2 regions of the Arthrobacter sp. HS15c genome follow, and region 2 is predicted to be linked to the other one. Evidence: predicted binding sites of a transcription regulator. Region 2 holds the regulator's gene; the other holds the start of a gene.

Region 1 (7,638 bases), on a different contig from region 2:
TCGCGGCCCGCGCATCACGGAACATCCGCTCCAAGATCTTCGAACTGGGCAATGACCGCGGCATCGACGCTGGCTACCTGTCCGCCGGCACTGTGGTCTGGACGTCCGCCGTCGGGGGCAAACCGCAGCGGATTTCCGCCCCGGTCATGCTGACCGCGATCTCCCTGACAGTGCGCCCCGGCGAAGATGACTACGAGCTGCAGCTCACGGAACAGGCACACATCAACCCGGCGCTGGTCCGTCACCTGAAGAACATCCACGGGATCGTCTTCGACGTCAACGCGGTGACCCGCCTGGCGTACAGCACCGCGCGCTTTGACCCCCAGCCGGTGCTTGACCGGCTGGCTATGCTGATCAGGCCCATCCACGGTGCCGAGGCGCAGCACAACCTGCTGGTCTCCACCTTTGCCGACCTGTCCGGGAACCTCGATGACCCCTGGATCAACGAAGCGAACCCGCTGGTGGCTGCCCTGGCCACCGCCGCAAGCGGTGCAGTCGTGGACGTGGACGAACCGGACCCCTCGCGCTTTCCCGGCGTGGACCAGCGCCACCCTCAGGATGAACTGCTCCTGCTCGACGCCGACGCGGACCAGCAGTACGTGCTTGACGCCGCCCGGGCCGGTGATTCCCTCCTGGTCAGCAGTCCGCCAGGAACCGGCCAGACGCAGACCGCCATCAACACCATCGGCGCGCTCGTGGATGCCGGCAAAACCGTCCTGGTGGTTGGCGACCGGCGTGCCAGCCTCAACGAGGTGTCGGCGCAGCTGGAGACCCTCGGCCTTGAATCCATCCTGTTCCAGCTCTCCGGCACCGCCACTCCGCAGCAGTTCAAGGCACAGCTGGTGCGCGCCATCGTCCGGAACGAGAAGTCCCTCCAGCCCCAGCTCGGGAACCTGCATAAGACCCTCACCGAACACCGGCACGCCCTGACGGACCACGTTGCGTCCCTCCACAACGTGCGGCAGCGCTGGGGGTGCTCGCCCTATCAGGCCATGCAGTCACTGGCCGAACTGACCTCCATCCAGCCTGCCCCGGCCACTACTGTCCGGCTCAAGCGGAGCGTCCTGGACAACATCAGGGACCGCAACGAACTCGCGGGCCGGCTCCACCGTGCCGCCGAACTCGGCAGTTTCAGCCGTGCGTCCACCACCAGCCCCTGGCACGGGGCCAGGCTGCTCACCCGCAAGGAAACGGAAGAAGCCCAGCAGCTGGCCCGCTCCGTGGAAGAAACCCTGCCGGTCCTGCGGGACCGCATGAACGCCGTGGCGGAGCACGCCGAGATCCGCCTTGGCCTGTCATTTGCCGAATGGGGCGAGCAGCTTGAGCTCCTTATGGCGGTGCGGGAAAGCCTGGACAAGTTCACCCCGGACATTTTCGACCGGCCCGTCCATGACCTGATATCGGCGACCGCATCCTCGGCCTGGCGGCGTGAGCGGAACATCGACATGGCGTCCATGCAGCGCTCCCGGTTGCGCCGCGTGGCGAAGGAATACGTCCGCCCCGGGGTCCACATCGCGGACCTCCACAGCTCACTGCTGCTCGTGCAGGAACAGCGCGCACTGTGGTCCGGCTACGCCACAACGCAGCGCCACCCCGCCGTGCCGTCCGGGCTGGCGGAGATGAACATGATGTACCGCTCTCTGGACCGTGAACTGACGGAGCTGGGGGAGGCCCTGCGGCACACCGAGGCGGGCGGTTCCCTGGCAACCACGCCGTACCCGGAGCTGATGGAACGCCTCGAGCGGCTGGTCGCGGACACGGACACCCTGAAAACACTGCCGGAGCGCACGCTGCTGGTGGAGAACATGCGCGAACACGGCCTGGGTGAACTGCTCACCGACCTCGCCGAGCGGGAGGTCCCGGCCGGATCCGTGGCCGCGGAGCTTGAACTCGCATGGTGGCAGTCCGCGCTGGAAGCCATGATCAGCGGCGACGACTACCTCGCCATGTCCGACGGTGACGCCCTCCGGCAGCTGGAAGCTGAATACCGGCTCGCCGACAACGCGCATATTGCCAGCGGCGCAGCGCGGCTCCGCTGGGACCTGTCCGAGCGGTGGCGCGCAGCCATCGGCGAGAACCCGCGCCAGGCCGCCCTGCTGCGAAGTCTGCTCAAGGACGGGCGGGTGACCCTTGCCGCGCTGACCGCCCAGGCGCCGGCGCTGGTGCCCATGCTGGTGCCTGTCTGGTCCGTGAGCCCGTACCTGATGACCGGGCTGCTTCCGGCGGAGCAGCGTTTTGATGCCGTGGTTGTCCTGGACGCCGAGGCAACGTCGCTCCAGGCGGTCCTGCCAGCCATGGCCCGGGCCAAGCAGGTCATTGCATTCGGCGATTCCCGGATTGCCAGCCCGCGCACTTTCACCGTCGGAGTGGAACGGCTCGCGGCCGGCGAAACGGCCCACCAGCGCGTGGAGAGCGCCTTCTCCGCACTGTCAGCCGTGCTGCCGGTCTGGCGGCTGAACTTTGTGTACCGGGCCGTGGACGAGGACCTGGTCCTCCAGCTCAGCAAGAATTTCTACGACGGCGGCCTCCGCCGGCTGCCGGAGGGCCAGTCCGCCACAGGCCTGGACAGGGCCCTGCTGGTTGAGTACCTGCCGGACGGCACCGGGCTGCCGAGCGCCGACCACGAAGGTGTTGAATCCGTCGTGGCAGAGGTGAACCGGGTGGTGCACCTTGTCTTCGAACATGCACGGCTCCGCCCGCGCACGTCCCTCGCCGTTGTCACGGCCAGCCTGAGGCACGCGGCCAGGATCGGCGAATCCATCCGGCTGCAGCTGCCCAACCACCCCGGCCTTGCCGGGTTCTTCGGCGCAGGTCCCGAATCCTTCCGCGTCGTGGACCTTGAACGTGCACAGGGCCTGGTCCGGGACCACGTGATTTTTTCACCCGGCTTCGGACGGACGCCGCATGGCCGCGCCCTGCACAATTTCGGTCCGTTGTCCGCCGAGGGTGGCCGGGAAAAGTTCGCCCTGGCCATGACCCGGGCGCGCCGGTCCCTGCACGTCCTGACCTGCTTCCGGCCGGAAGACCTGGACCACACCAGGCTGGCCCACGGCGCCGTCGACCTTTACGAGCTTCTGGACCGGGAGATTGCCGGGAACACCAACCTCGGCACCCCTGCCTCCCGGGCGGCCGCCAGCGAGCAGGCGCTCGGAGCGGATCCGCTGGTTGCTGACCTCGGGGACCGCCTGCGTGCCCGCGGCGCGCGCGTCTGGCACCAGTACGACGGCGTCATCGACATGGTGGCCGCAGCCGACCCGCTCAGCACCATGGGCCAGGACGACCCCGAGACGCCGTGGCCGGTGGCCATCGAATCAGACGGCACCGACCAGTACCGGACCATGAGTGTCCGGGAGCGGAGCCGGCTCCGGCCGCAGCTCCTCGAGCGTATGGGCTGGCGGTACATGCCACTGTGGACCATCGAGGTCTTCACCGACCCTTCGGCGTGCGCTGACCGCATTGCCGGTTACCTGGGCCTGGAGAAAGTGGTCCTGCCGGGCCGGGCCACGGCATCCGCAAATTTCTTCGACGACGACGTGGACCCGCTCTCACTTGAAGCCTATGGGAGCCTCAGCCGGGAGGATGACCTTCCCAGCCGGGCTGACCACACGCGGCAGGGACAGCCTGCTGCGCCGGAAAACTACCAGAACCGGGCGGCACGTCCGGATGAGGAGGAGGCGGTCCGCGTGGCCCCAACACACAACGCTGACGCCCGCGCCGGCGGAGAAGCCGCCGACGGCCAGGTGCCAAGCCAGGGCACAGGCCAGGAAAACGCCCGCGAGGAAGCCAAAACGCCTGCCCCGTACGGCCAGGCTGCCACCGGAACAGAGGGCATCCTGCCCAACAAAGCCGCGGAGGACGACCCCCGGCGCTGGGGCGATGGCCCCGATGACGACCACGACGCATGGCTGAAGGAACAGAAACCGCCGCACTGGGGGTGATGGACCGGCGCCCCACCGCGCCATGGGCCTCACCAGCGGGCGCGGGCGGGTCACCCCGCCGACGGCCCCTCGTGTCACCCTCACGGCGGCCCGACAAGGACGAAAAACAGTTTGCCTTGCGTGGAGGCGCCTGCCAGCCGTGCAGCCTGTCCGGGGTCGGCCGCCACCACGATGAGGCCGTCTGTCTCGCCTGTTCCCAGCCATTCTCCGGTTTTACCGCCCTGGCCCGAGGTCCAGAGCACTGGCACGGCCGTCGCCAGCACTTCCGAGGCAGCCTGCTGGTCGTAGCCGTTCGCGGACGTGAGCACCACGTTGACCAGCTGCCCCGGTGACACGAGCTGGATGGAGGAAGCGTCCGCCATCCGCAGCGGCACAGCTGCAGAACCCGGCGGAGTCCCCGCAAGCAAACCGGGGCCCAGCAGCTGGGTGTCCGTCAGGAGCTGCCCTTTGCGGAGCGGGGCTGCCAACTGCTTTCCCGCTGCCTCGGAGGTGACCTGAAGGGATCCGGCGGCGATCATGCCCGGCGGAACCTGTACTTCGGCCACGTCCGAGGGCGCCAGTGTGGAACCGGTCGGAAGGTCCCGGGCCGCGGCGAGGGCCGTCACCGAATACGCAGGCGCCGGAGTGAGCTGATGGACCGCCACGGCGGCTGCAACGCAGAGCAGGAACGCTATGGCGAGACGGCGGTTGCGGGCCAGCCACGGGCCAAGCCGACGGCCCGGCGGTCGGCCAGCCGACAGCGGACGCGCACCACGTGACGGACGCCCGGGCTCAGGGTTCTTTCGGCTGGTGGGAGTTCTTCGATGAGGGCGAAACAGTGTGGCGGACATGGGCCCACGCTATTTCGGGCCGGACACAGAGAACAGACCGGTCTAAGGCTATGTGGACAACCGGACCGGGCAGCGCTGAGGATGTCGCGGCAATGCGGGGCCTGGGAACAGGCCTGGCGCGTCAGCTTGCGGCAGCGGCCGTGGCGGGGGCGGGTGCCGGCGCGGCGGGCGCCGACGGGGCGGCCGAAACCGTGCTTCCCTTGGCATCCCGGGAGTCGGTGCGGTAGAAACCGGAGCCCTTGAAGACCACGCCAACACTGTTGAACTTCTTGCGCAAGGTGCCCTGGCACTCGGGGCAGGACGTCAGTGTGCTGTCCGTGAACGACTGGACAATATCGAAGGCATGGCTGCAATCCTTGCAGGCGTACGCATACGTTGGCACTGGTGCTCCTCCTCTTGGACAAACGAGAGGTCCCGTGCTGCCAGGACGAACGTTTCCGTCCATTAGCAGTCGCAGGGCCTGAGTGCCAATTCTATCATCCCCGCCGGGGAGGCTGGCCGGCGTCGGAAGTTAGGCCCGCTCCGGGCCCAGGTGAACCAGCCCCGAGGGAGTGAGGGCGTCCGGTACTTTCCGGTCGAAGTCCTCGGCGGGAATGCTGCCGGCAGGCAGTACCTCCCGGTCGTACACGATCGCCGCCGAGGGAAGGCCGGGCCGGACGCCGTCGAGCGCATCGAGGAAAACGTCGTAGTAGCCACCGCCTTGTCCGATGCGGTGGCCGTTGTGGTCCAGGGCGGTGGCCGGCAGGAAGAGCCCGGAGACGCCGGCCATCACGTCGAGCCCGTGCCGGGTCCCCGCCGGCTCAAGGATGGGGGCAAACGTGCTGCGGACGAGCTCCCCGCCCGGTGCCCAGAACACCCAGCTGAGCCGGCGTCCGGCTTCGCAGACCGGCAGCAGAATCCTGTGGCCCCGGCCGTGAAGAGCATCAATGAGCGGGCCTGTGGGCGGCTCGAAACCCACGCCGAGGTAAACGCAAAACGTCGACGGCCTCCCCGGGGAAAGATGGTCAGCCCAGTCGAGGCCGTGGCGCGCTATGCCGGCACCGGCCGCCTCGCGGGCGGCGGGGTCCATGGCGGCGCGGACAGCCCGGTGCAGTGCACGGATCTCTTCCTTGGCTGAGCTGCTGCCAGCAGTCATAGTGGCTGCTCCTCCTGTTTGTCCCGGCCGGGTTTCTCCCGTCCAATAATTACTGTCTGTATGTTCCCTCCGCTAGATTAGTCCGGTGACTACCACTAACCAGACAGTACGCAAGGCCGTCATTCCCGCTGCGGGACTCGGCACCAGGTTCCTGCCTGCCACCAAGGCCATGCCGAAGGAAATGCTCCCGGTAGTCGACAAACCGGCCATCCAGTATGTCGTTGAGGAAGCCGTCAAGGTTGGCCTTAACGACATCCTGATGATCACCGGCCGCAACAAGCGCGCCCTCGAAGACCACTTCGACAGGGTCCCGGCACTCGAAGCCACCCTGGCGGACAAGGGTGAGACAGCAAAACTGTCATCCATCCAGGCCGCCAGCAACCTCGGTGACATCCACTACGTCCGCCAGGGCGACCCCAACGGCCTTGGCCACGCGGTGCTTCGTGCCAAGCAGCACGTTGGTTACGAACCGTTCGCCGTCCTGCTGGGCGATGACCTGATAGACGCCCGGGACGAACTGCTGAGCACCATGATCGACGTCCAGGCGAAAACCGGTGGCTCGGTTGTGGCCCTGATCGAGGTGGAACCGTCCCAGATCAGCGCCTATGGCTGCGCGGACATCCAGGAAATCGACGGCGAAAGCTATGTCCGGATCAACGAGCTGGTGGAAAAGCCCGACGTCGCAGATGCGCCCTCCAACCTCGCCGTCATTGGACGCTACGTCCTGCACCCTGCGGTCTTTGAGGTGCTCGAACGCACCGGACCGGGGCGCGGCGGCGAGATCCAGCTCACCGACGCCCTGCAGGAACTGGCTGCCGGCGACGGGGAAGGCCACGGAGTCTACGGCGTCGTGTTCCGTGGACGCCGCTACGACACCGGTGACAAGCTCAGCTACCTCAAGGCCTGCGTCCAGCTGGCCATCGACAGCGATGACCTTGGTCCCGGTCTGCGCGAGTGGCTGCCCGGTTTCACCGCCGGCCTCTCCCACTAACGCACCGTGCGCGCAGGCCCCATCTGGCCCGTCACGCTGGAGTGCGGCGACCTGGTACTGCGTCCCATCCGGTACCGGGACAGGAAGGAATGGACCGAAGTCCGGGGGCGCAACAGCGAATGGCTTGCTCCGTGGGAGGCGTCCAACCCGGCGCCCGGGGGAGGCCTGCCCGATTACCGGCAGATGGTGCGGTCCCTCAAGATCCAGGCCGCGCAGTCGACGGCACTGCCGTTCCTCATCACCGAGCGGCGGCCCGGCGCGGCGGCTCCAGCCATAGTTGGCCAGCTGACCGTGTCATCCATTGTGTGGGGCTCAGCCATGATGGCAACGCTCGGGTACTGGGTGGACCAGGGGCGGGCAGGACATGGCATTGCGCCTACGGCCGTGGCCCTGGCCACGGACCACTGCTTCCAGGTTTTGGGGCTGCACCGCATGGAGATCAACATCCGTCCGGAGAACGGGCCCAGCCTGAGGGTGGTTGAAAAGCTGGGCTTCCGGGACGAGGGTTACCGGCCCCGTTTCCTGCATATCAACGGCGAGTGGGCCGACCACCGGACCTTTGCCCTGACCTCGGAAGAAGTCCCTGACGGGCTGCTGCCCCGGTGGCTGGCCTCCCGCCAGTCCTGAGTCCCGGGCCGTCATAATTCCATTGATTTGCCACGTTGCCGACGACACACCGTGGCTAATGCCGCAGGGGCTGACTTAATGCTCATACGGTTTTGATTGTGGACTTCCCCCTTAGCA
Region 2 (7,638 bases):
GCGGCCCAGCACGTCGCTGGCAAGGACCACCGCGGCGGGACCGGCGGTGGAGGATCTGAGCACATGGTGCCCAAGGAGTGCCGTCACCGCGCCGGCACTGCACAGCCTGGTCACTTCACGCGGACTGATCCCGCCCTCCGGCCCCACAATGAGCAGAATTTCGCGGGGCCCGCTGCCGTCCGCCGTCGCGTGCCAGGACTCCAGAACAGACCGGAACGGCCGGACGGCGTCCTCGTGCAGGATGATGGCGAGGTCGGCCGCGCCGGCTGCTGCAGCAAGTCCAGGGGTTTCGACGGCGGCGCGCACCTCCGGGATCCAGGCGCGTCTGGCCTGCTTGGCGGCAGCCGTGGCCACCGACTGCCACTTGGCGTGTGCCTTCGCTGCCCGCTCGCCTTTCCACCGTACGATGGACCGCTCGGACTGCCACGGGATGACGGCGTCGATGCCCAGCTCGGTGGCGGTTTCCACGGCGAGCTCATCGCGGTCGCCCTTGGCCAGCGCCTGCACCAGGACCAGCCGGATGTCCGGTTTTTCTTCCGCCGTCAGCGCGGAGCACTCAACTGTCAGTTCGGACGGTGATGCCGCCACCACCGTACCGGTCAGCCGTTTGCCGGCACCGTCCGCGATGTCCACGGACTCGCCGGGGGCAAGCCGTTTGACCGCCACGGCGTGCCGGGCCTCGGGCCCCTGCAGGACAAATTGGGCGCCGGGGACCATGTGGTCCAGCGTCCCCGCGGCGCTGAAGAAAACCGGATTGCTCACCGCTACAGGTTACCGAGCCGGTCCCGCAGCTTGGCGAAGACACCGCCGCTGGCGGCAAGTTTGCCCTCCGTGAACTGTTCGCCGCGCAGCTTCGCCAGCTGCCGCAGCAGGTCTTCCTGGGCGGAATCCAGCTTGGCCGGCGTCTCCACCTGGAGGTGCACCTTGAGGTCGCCGCGGCCGTAGCCGCGGAGGTGGGTCACGCCCAGGCCACGCAAAGTGATGATCTCCCCTGACTGGGTTCCCGATTTGACGTCGATTTCCTGCAGCCCGTCGAAGGTCTCCAGGGACACTTCCGTGCCCAGGGCGGCTGCGGTCATGGGAATGTTCAGCGTGGCGTGCAGGTCGTCGCCGTCACGCACATAGGTGGCGTCGTTGTTAACCCGGATCTCAACGTAGAGATCACCCGCCGGGCCGCCTGCCGGGCCTGCCTCGCCCTGGCCGGACAGCTGGATCCGGGTTCCGGTGGCAACGCCGGCGGGCACCTTGATGGTCATCGACCGGCGGCTGCGGATCCGGCCCTGCCCGCTGCATTCGTTGCAGGGGTCCTTGATCACGGTGCCGAAGCCTTCGCAGCTTCCGCACGGGGCGGCCGTCATGACCTGGCCCAGGATGGACCGTACCGCGCGCTGGACCTGTCCGCTGCCGCCACAGATGTCGCAGCGTTCCGGGTGGCTTCCTTCCCGGCAGCAGGAGCCGTTGCAGGTGGGGCAGACGACGGCGGTGTCCACCTCGAGTTTCTTGTTGACCCCGAAGACGGCATCGCGGAGTTCGATCCTGACGCTGATGAGGGCATCCTGCCCGCGCCGGACACGCGACGCCGGCCCGGCGGATCCTCCGGCGCCGAAAAAGGTGTCAAAGATGTCCTGGAAGGCGAAGCCCTGCCCGGCGTAACCGCCGCCGCCGAAGCCGTTGTCGGTGCCGTTTTCGTTGCCGGTGGTGTCATAGACCCTGCGCTTCTGCGGGTCGGAGAGCACCTCGTAGGCGTGGGTTACGGCCTTGAAGCGGTCCGAAGCGTCCTCACCGGGGTTGACGTCCGGGTGAAGCGTGCGGGCCAGCTTGCGGTAGGCCTTCTTGATCTCTTCCCCGGTGGCTTCCGGTGAGACTCCAAGGACGTCGTAGTGGCTGCTCAAAGTTCGTATCTCTTCCTGTTTGTCCTGCTGCAGTCGGACTGCTTGCACTGCTTTTCTTGCCTGGGGCCCGGCCAGGTGCGGTCAGGGGCCCAGAATCCTTGACAGATAGCGGGCCACGGCCCTGACTGCCGCCATGGTGGTGGGGTAATCCATCCGGGTGGGGCCCAGTACCCCGATTTTGGCCGTGCTGTCCGGGCCGTACGCCGTGGCGACCACCGATGCTTCAGCGAGCCCGTCGTAGGGGTTTTCCCGGCCGATGCTGACTGTCACGCCGCGGGGATCCTGCGCCATCTCGCTCAGCAGCCGCAGCATGACCACCTGTTCCTCGAGTGCTTCAAGCACCGGGCCGATGCTGAGCGGGAAGTCAACGTTGGACCTGGCAAGGTTGGCGGTGCCGGCCATGACCATGCGGTCTTCGCGGCTGTTGTGGGCGAGGATCTCCAGGCCGTGGGCCAGGGCCTGCGCCGCCGGCCGCTGCCCCGGGCCAATCCCCGAAACCACCACGGGCAGCGACTGGGTGAGGTGGCTGAGCGGGGTTCCGGCGAGCGAGCCGAGGAACCTGCCCCGGATGCCGGCGAGGGCTTCATCGCCCAGGTCCTGGCCGACGTCGACCACCTTTTGCTCCACCTTGCCGGTGTTGGCGATGAGGACTACAAGGACCTGGCGGGGGGCCAGGAGCACAAATTCGATGTGGCGGATCGTGGCGCGGCTCAGGTGCGGGTACTGGACCACTGCCACCTGGTTGGTCAGCTGTGACAGCAGCCGGACGGTCCGCTCCAGGACGTCGTCGAGATCGTCCGAGCCCTCGAGGAGCGTCTGGATGGCGCGGCGTTCAGCCTGCGACAAGGGTTTTACTGCGGAGATTTGGTCCACAAACAGCCGGTAGCCCTTGTCCGTGGGGATGCGACCGGCGCTGGTATGCGGCGCTGTAATCAGGCCGTCGTCCTCCAGGGCCGCCATGTCGTTGCGGATGGTGGCGCTGGACACGCCCAGATGGTGGCGTTCAACCAACGCCTTGGACCCCACCGGTTCGCGGGAGTGCACGTAGTCCTCCACGATGGCACGCAGTACTTCAAGTTTGCGCGGCTCGCTCACACTCCACCTCCATCCAGGGTCACGGGCGCCGGGTTTCCCCCGCCGGGCGCACCGGCCGCGGCGCGGGCGCGGCTTAGCACTCGACATGCCTAAGTGCTAACAGTCTAATATGACTCACCCCGTTGTTAGCATTGGTACCGCTCCGGGCGAAATTCCGGGCCAGGACCTAGGCAAGGCGGAACACATCCATGCAATACCAGAACTGGGGCCCCCAGGAGATCGCCGCCCCCGTCAGGAACCAGCTCCCGGAAGTGCCGGTGGAGCGGGGCATGGTCCTGGAAGATGTCCAGTCAGGCTGGGTGGGCGCCGTGACGAGGGTCGAAAAATCCGGCGGCATGCATGTCGTGGCGCTGGAGGACCGGCGGGGCAAATCGCGGTCCTTCCGGCTTGGCTACGGCTTCCTCCTCGAGGGGCAGCCCATCCGGCTCATGCCGCCGGCACCCCGGCAAGCCACCGCGCCGGCCGGACGGACGGCCTCCGGTTCGGTCCGTGTCGCCGGCCAGCGGGCACAGGTGGCGAAGGCCAGCCGGATCTGGGTGGAGGGCAAGCACGACGCCGAACTGGTGGAAAAGGTCTGGGGAGACGACCTCCGGGTGGAAGGCATCGTCGTCGAGCCTTTGCACGGCATTGATGATCTGGCCGCCGCCGTGGCTGACTTCTCCCCGGGTCCCGGCCGCAGGCTGGGCGTGCTCGTTGACCACCTGGTGCCGGACTCCAAGGAGTCCCGGATCGCGGACGCCGTGATGGCCTCGCCGGGGGCAGCAGGCAATGTCCTCATCGTTGGCCATCCCTATGTCGATGTGTGGCAGGCCATCCGGCCTGCAGTGCTGGGAATTGAAAGCTGGCCCGTCGTCCCCCGGGGCCAGGACTGGAAGACAGGCATCCTGGCGGCGTTCGGCTGGCCCCATTCCACCAAGGAAGACATCGGCCTGGGCTGGCAAAAACTGCTGGGCGCGGTCCGCAGCTACGCCGACCTGGAAGCATCGCTGCTGGGCAGGGTGGAAGAAGTCATCGACTTCCTGACCGTTCCCTAGCAGTATTCTTGGTACTGCAGGTGCCTCTGCACTTGGCCCGGCACCCTGTAAGTTTGAATGTTCTACATCAACGCACCATTGCATTTTCGAAGGAAGACACCGTGGCAGAAAACGCACGCGAACACAGGGACAACCAGGGCGGCCAGGGCCGCTCCGAGTACCATGGCGTTCCGGCAAACGCGCTGCCCCTGACGGCCAGTGAAGACCGGCAGTGGGCTACGCTGGCGCACTTCGGCGGCATTCTCGGGTGCGTTCCGTCGCTGCTGATCTACCTCATCTTCCGGGACCGCGGGCCGTTTACCGCCCAGGAATCGAAGGAAGCGCTGAACTTCAGCCTGCCTCCCACCATCGCGGCCGTGGTGGCCAACCTGCTGGTGTTCATCCCCGTGATCGGCAACATCTTCGCCGTCATTGCCACGCTGATCTGGATTGCGCTGACGTGCTATTCCGTTGCAGCGGGCATCCACGTAAACCGCGGCCAGCCGCACCGCTACCAGTACAACCTGCGCTGGATCAAGTAATCCCCGCACGCGCCAAGCGGCGTCCCGAGGCCGCGGACGCGGGGCTAGTCCGGCAGGATCCTGCGCACCACCGCGTCGGCGAGCAGCCGGCCCTTCAGCGTCAGCACCAGCTGGCCCCTGAATGCCTGCGCTGGCTCCACCAGCGCGTCCGCGATGAGCCCGGCCACTTCTTTCCGGCCGGACTCCCCCAGCGAACTGATGCCGACACCGGTGACGAGCCGCGCCTCGAGCATGATCCGTTCCATGTCCCGTGTGCCGTCGTCGAGGGTTTCCCGCCCGGCGGCCGGTGAGAGCCCCTGCGCCAGCCTGCCGGCATAGGCCGTGGGATGCTTGACGTTCCACCAGCGCACACCGCCCACGTGTGAGTGGGCTCCGGGGCCGATGCCCCACCAGTCGTCGCCGCGCCAGTAGGCCAGGTTGTGGCGGCAGGCCTGGTCGGGCGTCCGAGCCCAGTTGCTGACTTCATACCAGCCGAGCCCGGCTTTGCCGATCAGCTGGTCGGCGAGCTCGTACTTGTCGGCGTGGTCGTCGTCGTCAATTCCCGGGACTTCACCCCGGCGGATCTGCGCGGCGAGCTTGGTGCCGTCCTCCACGATCAGCGCGTAGGCACTGATATGGTCCGGCTCGTAGGACAGTGCAGTCTCGAGGGAGTACCGCCAGTCGTCCAGTGATTCCCCCGGGGTCCCGTAGATCAGGTCCAGGCTCACGGCGAGGCCGGCGTCACGCGCCCATTGCACCACCTGCGGCACGCGGCTGGGAGTGTGCGTCCGGTCCAGGACTTTGAGCACATGGGGAACGGCGGACTGCATGCCGAAGGATACCCTGGTGAAGCCGGCGTTCTTCAGGACGGCAAGGGACTCCGGAGTGACCGAGTCAGGGTTGGCCTCGGTGGTGACCTCGGCGCCGGGTTCCAGCCCCCAGCGGCCGACGGCGGCAGCCAGGATCCGCGCGAGGTCTTCCGCGGGGAGCAGCGTGGGCGTTCCACCGCCGAAGAACACCGTGCTCATGGGCCGGTCCGGGATCCCGGAGGCCCGCAGGACCGTCGCTGCGAAGTCCACCTCGGACACGGCAGTGCTGGCGTAGGCGTCCTGCGACGCGCCGCCTCCAAGCTCGGTGGCCGTATACGTGTTGAAATCACAGTAGCCGCACCGGACTGCACAGAACGGAATGTGCACATACAGTCCAAAGGCGCGGTCCGCCGCACCGTCGGCTGCCTGCGGGGGCAGCAGGCCGTCCGACGGCGCCGGGTCGCCGAGGGGAAGAACGCTAGGCACGGGTGCGGCCTCCGGTGCCTCGGGCCACAGTCATCACTACTTCTTGGCCTTGTCCTTGGACTCGTCGGTGGTCAGCGCGGCGATGAAGGCTTCCTGCGGAACCTCGACGCGGCCCACCATCTTCATGCGCTTCTTGCCTTCCTTTTGCTTCTCCAGCAGTTTGCGCTTTCGCGAAATGTCACCGCCGTAGCACTTGGCAAGCACGTCCTTGCGGATGGCGCGGATGCTTTCCCGGGCGATGATCCTGGAGCCGATGGCAGCCTGGATGGGGACCTCGAACTGCTGGCGGGGAATCAGCTCGCGCAGCTTGGTAGTCATCATCACGCCGTAGGCGTACGCCTTGTCGCGGTGCGTGATGGCCGAGAACGCATCCACCTGCTCGCCCTGGAGCATGATGTCCACCTTCACGAGGTCGGCCACCTGCTCGCCGTCCGCTTTCCAGTCCAGCGAGCCGTAGCCGCGGGTCTTGGACTTGAGGATGTCGAAGAAGTCGAACACGATCTCAGCCAGCGGTAGACGGTACCGGATTTCGACCCTGTCCTCGGACAGGTAGTCCATGCCGCCCATCACACCGCGGCGGCTCTGGCACAGCTCCATGATGGCGCCCACGAATTCGTTCGGCGCCAGGATGGTGGCGGACACCATCGGCTCGCGGACTTCGGCGATCTTGCCGGAGGGGTATTCGCTGGGGTTGGTCACGTGGACCACCTTCTTGTCCTCCAGCGTTACCTCGTACTCCACGTTGGGGGCGGTGGAGATCAGGTCCAGGTTGTATTCGCGCTCAAGCCGCTCCCGGGTGATTTCCAGGTGCAGCAGGCCCAGGAAGCCCACACGGAAGCCAAAGCCCAGCGCGGCGGACGTTTCGGGTTCGTAGACCAGCGCGGCGTCGTTGAGCATCAGCTTCTCCAGCGCATCGCGGAGCACCGGATAGTCCGTGCCGTCCAGCGGGTACAGGCCGGAGAAGACCATGGGCTTGGCATCCGCGTAGCCGGGAAGGGAGTCGGAGGCGGGCTTGGCAAGGTTGGTGACGGTGTCGCCGACCTTGGACAGCCGGACGTCCTTCACGCCGGTGATGAGGTAGCCCACTTCGCCGACGCCGAGGCCCTTGGACGGGGTGGGTTCCGGGGAGCTCACGCCGATCTCGAGGAGTTCGTGGGTGGCCCTGGTGGACATCATCTGGATGCGTTCGCGGGGGTGCAGCATGCCGTCAACCACGCGGACGTAGGTGACCACGCCGCGGTACGTGTCGTAGACGGAGTCGAAAATCATGGCACGGGCCGGGGCGTCCGCGTTGCCCGTCGGGGCCGGCAGGTCACGCACGATTTTGTCCAGGAGCGCCTCGACGCCCATGCCCGTCTTGCCGGAGACGCGGAGTACCTCGTCGGGGTCGCCGCCGATCAGGCTGGCCAGTTCGGCCGCGTATTTCTCCGGCTGGGCGGCCGGGAGGTCGATCTTGTTCAGGACCGGAATGATGGTGAGGTTGTTTTCCATCGCCAGGTAGAGGTTGGCGAGGGTCTGGGCCTCGATGCCCTGCGCCGCATCAACCAGCAGCACTGCGCCTTCGCAAGCCGCAAGCGAGCGGGATACCTCGTAGGTGAAGTCCACGTGGCCGGGGGTGTCGATCATGTTCAGCGCGTAGCTGGTGCCGTCCAGTTCCCAAGGCATGCGGACCGCCTGGGACTTGATGGTGATGCCGCGTTCACGCTCGATGTCCATCCGGTCCAGGTACTGGGCCTTCATGTCGCGGGACTGGACCACTCCGGTGTACTGCAGCATCCGGTCGGCCAGGGTGGACTTACCGTGGTCAATGTGCGCGATGATG

Evidence for each region. The regulator HrcA, encoded in region 2, represses chaperone genes, less so after heat shock. The targets are predictions, from matches to a motif close to TTNGCACTCGNNNNNNNCGAGTGCNAA.
Region 1: a site for HrcA is predicted at 5,213-5,239, ahead of ABV518_RS01985 (FmdB family zinc ribbon protein). Genes of this name have one in related genera too.

Annotation. Positions count from the first base shown of each region.
Region 1 is NZ_JBFOHM010000001.1:430,843-438,480, reverse strand. Features, by position in the region: gene ABV518_RS01995 (AAA family ATPase) at 1-3,938, shown strand, start outside; gene ABV518_RS01990 (RcpC/CpaB family pilus assembly protein) at 4,019-4,582, opposite strand; gene ABV518_RS01985 (FmdB family zinc ribbon protein) at 4,890-5,150, opposite strand; gene ABV518_RS01980 (5-formyltetrahydrofolate cyclo-ligase) at 5,280-5,903, opposite strand; gene galU (UTP--glucose-1-phosphate uridylyltransferase GalU) at 5,989-6,894, shown strand; gene ABV518_RS01970 (GNAT family N-acetyltransferase) at 6,901-7,521, shown strand; gene ABV518_RS01965 (hypothetical protein) at 7,620-7,638, shown strand, end outside.
Region 2 is NZ_JBFOHM010000013.1:28,700-36,337, forward strand. Features, by position in the region: gene ABV518_RS20075 (16S rRNA (uracil(1498)-N(3))-methyltransferase) at 1-762, opposite strand, end outside; gene dnaJ (molecular chaperone DnaJ) at 765-1,892, opposite strand; gene hrcA (heat-inducible transcriptional repressor HrcA) at 1,974-2,987, opposite strand; gene ABV518_RS20090 (DUF3097 domain-containing protein) at 3,176-4,021, shown strand; gene ABV518_RS20095 (DUF4870 domain-containing protein) at 4,123-4,542, shown strand; gene hemW (radical SAM family heme chaperone HemW) at 4,587-5,816, opposite strand; gene lepA (translation elongation factor 4) at 5,853-7,638, opposite strand, start outside.